Regions from separate parts of the Pseudomonas sp. PA1(2017) genome, predicted to be linked through region 2. Evidence: predicted binding sites of a transcription regulator. Region 2 holds the regulator's gene; the other holds the start of a gene.
The links. Region 2 encodes FliA, which starts transcription of late flagellar genes. Its sites were predicted from a motif close to CTAAAGTTTNNNNNNNNNNNGCCGNTAA; they were not measured.
Positions count from the first base shown of each region.

Region 1: a site for FliA is predicted at 2,360-2,387, ahead of BVH01_RS10800 (methyl-accepting chemotaxis protein). Genes of this name have one in related genera too.

Region 1 covers NZ_MSXU01000009.1:801,484-805,694, reverse strand. Annotated here, with positions in the region: gene BVH01_RS10815 (sensor histidine kinase) at 1-134, shown strand, start outside; gene BVH01_RS10810 (NADPH-dependent FMN reductase) at 217-813, opposite strand; gene BVH01_RS10805 (Na+/H+ antiporter family protein) at 1,009-2,325, shown strand; gene BVH01_RS10800 (methyl-accepting chemotaxis protein) at 2,438-4,120, shown strand.
Region 2 covers NZ_MSXU01000009.1:1,272,702-1,276,912, reverse strand. Annotated here, with positions in the region: gene flhF (flagellar biosynthesis protein FlhF) at 1-1,094, shown strand, start outside; gene fleN (flagellar synthesis regulator FleN) at 1,192-2,022, shown strand; gene fliA (RNA polymerase sigma factor FliA) at 2,019-2,762, shown strand; gene BVH01_RS12740 (chemotaxis response regulator CheY) at 2,964-3,338, shown strand; gene BVH01_RS12735 (protein phosphatase CheZ) at 3,358-4,146, shown strand; gene BVH01_RS12730 (chemotaxis protein CheA) at 4,158-4,211, shown strand, end outside.

The DNA of each region.
Region 1 (4,211 bases), 470 kb from region 2:
AAACCGCGGGGCACGGCCTGGGCCTGGGTATCGTGCGCGATATCGTCGATGCCTGGGACGGCACCTTGTCGCTGCACGACAGTGACCTGGGCGGCTTGCAGGTCAGAATCGAGCTGCCGCTGCGCGCGCGATAGTCACGTCCGACAGCGGTTCCCGGGTTTCGCTGCGCTCTACCCAGGCCACAGGCGGATCACCTGGAGCGATCCGCCGTGTTGCTTACATGCCGTTGGTGAATGCCGGATCGCTGAGGTCGATGGCAGCGCGCACCGGTTTCAGCGCTTCGCCGTACTTGGCCAGGATATCCAGCGCGTAATCGATACGGGCGCGGATGCGGCTGTCGTCTTCGCTGGCCGGCTGTTCGTCGTTGAGGACCTTGGTCACCGACCGGACGATCAGGTGCTCGGGCAGGTAGTTGATCCGGCAGTTCTTGTAGCTGGAGCTACGCAGCTCGGCGATCGGGCTGCCGCCGCCGATACCCGATGACACGCCCACCAGCAGCCCCGGCTTGTGCGCCAGCTCGGCCTTGCTGGCATAGATGAAGAAGTTCTTGATCGCCGGGCCGGCCATGCCGTTCCACTCCGGCGCGATCACCACCACGGCGTCGGCACGCTGCAGGCGCGAGCCATAGTCGGCCCAGGTGCCGTTGTCTTCCGCAGGCCACAGCGGCAGCGGGCCGGTGCCGAGGTCGATGACCTGGCTTAGCTCGGCACTGGTCTTGCCCAGGGTGATCAGGCGTTGGCGCAGGAACTGGGCCACCTTGGCGGATTGGCTGTCGGGGCGGCTTGAGCCGGCGATCAGAACGATATCGAGCATGGGATCCTCCGTTGATGAAAGAGGCGAGAGGCTAACGCCCGCGGCGCCAGGCGCAAAGTACGTTTGTGCTATTTGCTTAGAACCGGGCTCGACGAGAGCTCGCCTGGCGCCGATTTTTGACACCCAGGTCAGCTTGCGGCAGAGTGCGACGCTTTTTTGATTGCGCCGCGCTCGCGGTGATTCGAGGAGCCTTTCATGAACGCAGTTATCGCCGCCGTCGGCATCATGCTGATTCTCAGCCTTTGCCGAGTGCACGTCGTGGTGGCGCTGATCATCGGCGCGCTGGCCGGCGGTATGATCGGCGGCCTGGGCATGGACGGTTCGCTGGCAGCTTTCAACAAGGGCCTGGGCGGCGGCGCTACCGTGGCGCTGTCCTATGCCTTGCTCGGCGCCTTCGCGGTGGCAATCGCCAAATCCGGGCTGGCCCATGCGCTGGCCGACAAGGCGCTGACCCTGGTCGGCCGCCAGGACGAGCGCGGCGGCGGTGCGCTGAAGTGGATGCTGGTCGGGTTACTGCTCGCCGTGGCGATCTCTTCGCAGAACATTCTGCCTATCCATATCGCCTTCATTCCGCTGCTGGTGCCGCCGCTGCTGTACGTGATCACCCGTTTGCAGATCGACCGCCGATTGATCGCCTGCGTGCTGACGTTCGGCCTGATCACCCCGTACATGTTCCTGCCGGTGGGCTTCGGCAATATCTTTCTCAACGAGATCCTGCTCGCCAACGTGGTGCGTAGCGGCGTGGACGTGAGCGGCGTGAACGTCAGCCACGCCATGCTGATTCCGGCCATGGGCATGGTCGCCGGCCTGCTGCTGGCGCTTTACAGCTACCGCGGCAAGCGCAGCTACGACCTGGCGCTGGTCGAGCGCACCGAGCGGGTGGACGTCAGCTACAACCGGCGCAGCCTGATCGTCGCCGGGGTGGCGGTGGCCATCGCCTTCGGCGCCCAGCTGTGGCTCGACTCGATGATCATCGGCGCGCTGCTGGGCTTCGTGGTTTTTTCCGCCTCGGGCATCGTGCGCTGGAAGGAAACCGACGACCTGTTCACCGAAGGCATGAAAATGATGGCGATGATCGGCTTCATCATGATCGCCGCCTCGGGGTTCGCCGAAGTGATGCGCGAAACCGGTGAGATCAAGGGCCTGGTGGACGCCAGCGCCGGCTGGATAGGCGACAGCAAGGGCCTGGGCGTGCTGATGATGCTGCTGGTCGGTCTGCTGGTGACCATGGGCATCGGCTCGTCGTTCTCCACCGTGCCGATCATCGCCGCGATCTTCGTGCCGCTGTGCGTACAACTGGGCTTCAGCCCGCTGGCCACGGTGTGCATCGTCGGCACTGCCGGCGCCATCGGCGATGCCGGTTCGCCAGCTTCGGATTCGACCCTGGGCCCCACGGCTGGCCTCAACGTCGACGGCCAGCACAATCATATCTGGGACACCGTTGTACCCACCTTTGTGCACTACAACCTGCCGCTGCTGGTGTTCGGCTGGGTTGCAGCGATGGTGCTGTAGCAGGCGCAGTGTTGCGCTAGCTGCAGACGAGCCTCTTAAGGTTCGCTAGCGGCTGCCGATGACCTGAGTAGAAGCCACCCTCTGGCTTTGCCTGGTCATAAGGAAAACAAAAATGCGCCTGACCTTGAAGTCCAAAGTCGTGCTGTTGGCCCTGATTCCCGTTCTGCTGTTCGCCGTGGTGCTCAGTGGCGCCGCTGCCAAGGTGCTGTATGGCCTGGCGGAACAGGAGGTCACCGAAACCCGCGAGCGACTGTTCGATGAGAAGCGCAACGAGCTGCAGAACTACAGCGCGATCGCCATGGGCTCCGTGCAGAGCCTGTACGACGCCGCGCCGGCCGGCGACCTGGAAAGCCGCAAGCAGGCCATCGCCATCCTGTCGAAGATCAAGTACGGCAAGGATGGCTACTTCTTCGGCCACGACTCCAACGTGGTGCGGCTGTTTCGCAGCGACAGCCCGGTGGACGTGGGCAAGAACCTCAGCGACCGGCGTGACGTCAACGGCGTGTTCGTGAACCGCGAGCTGGTGCGCGTCGCCAAGGACAACAGCTACTACGTCAATTACTCCTCGCCGCTGCCCGGCAACGAAGCGATCCAGGTGCCCAAGCTCGCCTACAGCTACTACCTGCCCAAGTGGGACATGGCGCTTGGCACCGCGGTGAACCTGGATGGCGTCGAGGCGCAGATCGTCGAGGTGCGCGCCGGGATCGACCAGCGGGTGAGCACCATCATCACCAGCATCCTGATGATCGCTGCGGTGCTGCTGGTGATCTTTGGCGTGGTCGGCGGCATCCTGGCCAACACCTTCCTGCGTCCGCTGCAGCAGATCAAGGCCAACCTCGACGATATTGCCGCGGGTGACGGCGACCTCACCAAGCGCCTGCCGGTCACCAGCCGCGACGAGCTGGGCGAGCTGGCCGGCTCGTTCAACCGTTTCGTCGACAAGGTGCACGGCCTGGTGCGGCAGATCACCGAAATGACCGGTCAGCTGACCGAGCTGGTCGGCCAGGTCGCTTCCCAGGCGCAACGTTCCGAGCAGGCCATGGAGCGCCAGCGCCATGAAACCGACCAGGTTGCCACCGCCATCAACGAAATGTCCGCCGCAGCCCACGAAGTGGCGAAAAGCGCGCAGGGTGCCGCCGAAGCGGCGCAGCAGACCGACCGCGAAGGGCAGGCGGCCAAGCAGGTGGTGGATGGCAGCATCGCGCGCATTCACTCGCTGGTTGGCGACATCCGCGGGAGCGGCAGCTCGTTGGATAACCTGCAAAAGGACGTGCATTCCATCGTCAGCGTGCTCGACGTGATCCGCTCGATCGCCGAGCAGACCAACCTGCTGGCGCTCAACGCGGCCATCGAGGCAGCCCGTGCCGGGGAGGCGGGTCGCGGCTTCGCGGTGGTCGCCGATGAGGTGCGCGCCCTGGCCAGCCGCACCCAGCAGAGCACCCAGGAAATCCAGGGCATGATCGATCGCCTGCAGAGCGGCACGCGCGATGCGGTCAATGCCATGCGCCAGTCCAGCGACGCCGGCGACATCACCAGCGAGCAGGCCAACAAGGCCGGTGCCTCGCTCGATGCCATCGCCGGGCTGATCGGCACCATCAACGCCATGAACGCGCAGATCGCCAGCGCGGCCGAAGAGCAGACCGCGGTGGCCGAGGAGATCAACCGCAGCGTGCACCAGATCGCTGGCGCGGTGGACAGCGTCGCCGACGAAACCCGCCAGGGCGCCCAGACTGCACGCAGCCTGGCGCAACTCGGTCAGGGCCTGGAGAACCTGGTTCGCCAGTTCCGCATCTGACCCGTTCAGGCGAGCAGGGACGCTCGCTCGAATACAGAGTGCACTTTGTCGGCTGCTCGGGAGACTAACGGCCATATCCCCTCCTGTGATC
Region 2 (4,211 bases):
CCTCGGCTCATGCCGAGCTGAGCACGCGCAACCAGCTCGATGCCGGCAAGGATCGTCAGCTGTTTGGCGCTGCGCCTGGCACGCCGCCGGTCGACAGCCTGGATGCGGTGCTGCAGCGTCAGCAGCAGAAACCGGCTGCGGCCTCGGTCGACCAGTCGGCGCTGGATTCCATGCGTTCCGAACTGCATGGCCTGCGTGAGCTGATCGAAATGCAGATGGGCTCGATGGCCTGGGGGCAGATGCAGGCTCGTCGCCCGCAGCAAGCCACCTTGTGGCGTCGCCTGCAGCGCATGGGGCTGCCCGCCGAGCTGGCGCGCACGCTGCTCGAGCGCGTGGCGTCGATCGCCGATCAGCGCCAGGCCTGGCGCATGGTCCTGGCGCATCTCGCGCATTCGATCCAGACCCCCAAGCAGGAGCCGATGGAAGAGGGCGGCGTGATCGCCCTGGTCGGCCCGGCGGGCATGGGCAAGACCACCACCCTGGCCAAGCTGGCCGCGCGCTATGTACTCAAGTACGGCGCTGCCAGCATCGCCCTGGTGAGCATGGACAGCTACCGCATCGGTGCCCAGGAGCAGCTCAAGACCCTGGGACGGATTCTTGGCGTCTCGGTGACCCAGGTCGACCCCGGGCAATCGCTGACCCAGGCGCTCGCACCGCTGGCCCGCAAGCGCGTGGTGCTGATCGATACTGCCGGCCTGCCGGCCAATGATCCGGCGCTGCGCATGCAGCTCGAAGCGCTGGCCAGTCGTGGCATCAACGCACGCAACTACCTGGTGCTGGCCGCTACCAGCCAGGCGCAGGTGCTCAAGGCGGCCTATCACAGCTACAAGCGCTGTGGGCTGGCCGGCTGCATTCTGAGTAAACTGGATGAAGCCGCCAGCATGGGCGAGGTATTGGGTCTGGCTATTGGCCACCGTCTGCCGGTAGCCTACCTGGCAGATGGCCCGCGCATTCCGGATGATGTCCACGTGCCGCGCAGTCACCAACTGGTCAGTCGCGCCGTTGGCCTGCAGGCGCCGGACGAGCCGAGTGAAGATACGATGGCCGATATGTTCGCCGGGCTTTATCAGAACCCGGCCAGGCAGGCCGGTTGAACGGGTTGAGTGTGGCGAAGCGCTGGTCGTGCTCGCCGCGACAGCGCACAATGGCTCCAGGGCCCACAGCGAAGTTTAGATAAGGTGTGTAGATAAGATGGGTATGCATCCCGTACAGGTGATCGCGGTGACTGGCGGCAAAGGCGGCGTTGGCAAGACCAATGTGTCGGTGAACTTGTCACTGGCGCTCGCCGATCTCGGTCGGCGCGTCATGCTCATGGATGCCGACCTGGGCCTGGCCAACGTCGACGTGCTGCTCGGCCTGACCGCCAAACGTACCCTGGCCGACGTCATCGACGGCCAATGCGATCTGCGTGACGTGGTCCTGCAGGGCCCCGGTGGCATTCGCATCGTGCCCGCCGCTTCGGGCACCCAGGCCATGGTGCAGCTCACGCCCATGCAGCACGCCGGCCTAATCCAGGCCTTCAGCGACATCAGCGACAACCTCGACGTATTGATCGTCGACACCGCTGCCGGTATCGGCGACTCGGTGGTCAGCTTCGTGCGTGCTGCCCAGGAAGTGCTGGTGGTGGTGTGCGACGAACCGACCTCCATCACCGATGCCTACGCGCTGATCAAGCTGCTCAATCGCGACCACGGCATGAACCGTTTCCGTGTGCTCGCCAACATGGCGCACAGCCCACAGGAAGGCCGCAATCTGTTTGCTAAGCTGACCAAGGTGACCGACCGTTTTCTGGATGTTGCGCTGCAGTATGTCGGCGCGGTGCCCTACGACGAGTCGGTTCGCAAGGCCGTACAGAAACAACGTGCGGTGTATGAGGCGTTCCCTCGTTCGAAGTGCGCGCTGGCGTTCAAGGCGATTGCCCAGAAGGTCGATGCATGGCCCTTGCCGGCCAACCCGCGTGGCCATCTGGAGTTTTTCGTGGAGCGCCTGGTGCATCAACCGACTGCAGACACGGCTGTATGACGACAGCCTCTGGACTCCGAATGTACAGCAAGGCACAAGCACGAGATTCACAGCATCAGTTGATCGAGCGCCACGCGCCGCTGGTAAAACGCATCGCCTACCACCTGCTGGCCCGTCTGCCCGCCAACGTGCAGGTCGACGACCTGATCCAGGCCGGCATGATCGGCCTGCTCGAAGCATCGCGTAAGTACGATGCTGGCAAGGGCGCCAGTTTCGAGACCTTTGCGGGCATTCGTATTCGCGGCGCCATGCTCGACGAAGTGCGCAAGGGTGACTGGGCGCCGCGCTCGGTACACCGCAATAGCCGCATGGTCAGCGATGCAATACGAAAAATTGAGGCCAGAACCGGTCGCGACGCTAAAGATCACGAGGTTGCTGCCGAACTCCAATTGAGTCTCGAAGATTACTACGGCATTCTTGGCGACACTTTGGGCAGCCGCCTGTTCAGTTTCGACGACCTCTTGCAGGAAGGCGAAAACGGCGGTCTGCAGGAAGACACGAGTTCCCTGCATCACGGGCCTTCGCATGAGCTGGAAGACAATCGTTTCCAGGCCGCGCTGGCCGATGCCATCAGTAATCTGCCGGAGCGTGAGCGGCTGGTGTTGTCGCTGTATTACGACGAGGAGTTGAATCTCAAGGAAATCGGCGAGGTACTGGGGGTGAGTGAGTCGCGGGTCAGCCAACTGCACAGTCAGTGTGCCGCGCGCTTACGGGCGCGGTTGGGGGAGTGGCGCGCATAGGAAATTGTTCAGGGGCTGGAGTTGGTCGAGCCAGCCCTTGCAGTAGATTGCAGGATTAGCAGGGCGCTGGACACACAGTGAACGCAGCAAAGCCGAGCGCAATGGTTTGCGGCGTTCTGCCAGGCCGGTTTCACGATTAATAAGCGCTGCACGTTGTTGCAGGCGTTTTAGGACTGTACGGAGGTCGACTTGGACAAGAACATGAAAATCCTCATCGTCGATGATTTCTCGACGATGCGACGGATCATCAAGAACCTCTTGCGTGATCTGGGGTTCACCAACACGGCCGAGGCCGATGACGGCACGACTGCGTTGCCGATGCTGCAGAGCGGTAGCTTCGATTTTCTGGTAACCGATTGGAACATGCCGGGCATGACGGGCATCGACCTGTTGCGCGCCGTGCGCGCCGACGAGCGACTCAAGCACCTGCCGGTGCTGATGGTCACGGCGGAAGCCAAACGCGATCAGATCATCGAGGCCGCGCAAGCCGGTGTGAATGGCTATGTAGTCAAGCCGTTCACTGCTCAGGTGCTCAAGGAAAAGATCGAGAAAATCTTCGAGCGAGTCAACGGCTGATGTCTGCCGCGAGGTTGTTATGGAACACCATGAATCTAACGAGGTTGACCTCGAGTCGACCCTGAAAAGCAATGCCCGCCAACTGGTCGACAGCCTCGAACAGGGCAACTTTGGCGAAGCCGTACAGCTGATCAACGAACTGAACAAGGCGCGCGACCGGGGGCTTTACCTCGAAGTCGGCAAGCTCACCCGTGAGCTGCACAACGCGATCGTCAACTTTCAGCTCGACCCGCGGGTACCGCACGCCAAGGAAATCTCGCAGATCTCCGATGCCACCGAGCGCCTGAACTATGTGGTGACCATGACCGAGCGTGCGGCCAACCGCACCATGGACCTGGTCGAGCAGAGTGCGCCGCTGGTCAATGACCTGAGCAGCGAAGCCGATTCGCTCGCCGAGGACTGGGGGCGCTTCATGCGCCGCGAGATGAGCGCCGACGCGTTCCGCGAGCTGGCCAAGCGTATCGAGCTGTTCCTGGCGCGCAGCCAGCGTGACACCAGCAAGCTGTCGGGTCATCTCAACGATATTCTGCTGGCGCAGGATTATCAGGATCTGACCGGTCAGGTGATCAAGCGCGTCACCCAGCTGGTGACCGAGGTCGAAAGCAATCTCCTCAAACTGGTGCTGATGGCCAGCCAGGTCGATCGCTTCGCGGGTATCGATCACAACCACGAAGAGTTGCGTGCCGAGCAAAACAAAGAAAAAAATCCGTCCCGCGGTGAAGGTCCGCAGATTCATGCCGATAAGCGTGATGATGTCGCCTCCAACCAAGACGACGTCGACGATTTGCTGTCCAGTCTGGGTTTTTAGGAGCACGTCATATGAGCTTCGGCGCCGATGAAGAAATCCTCCAGGATTTCCTGGTAGAGGCCGGC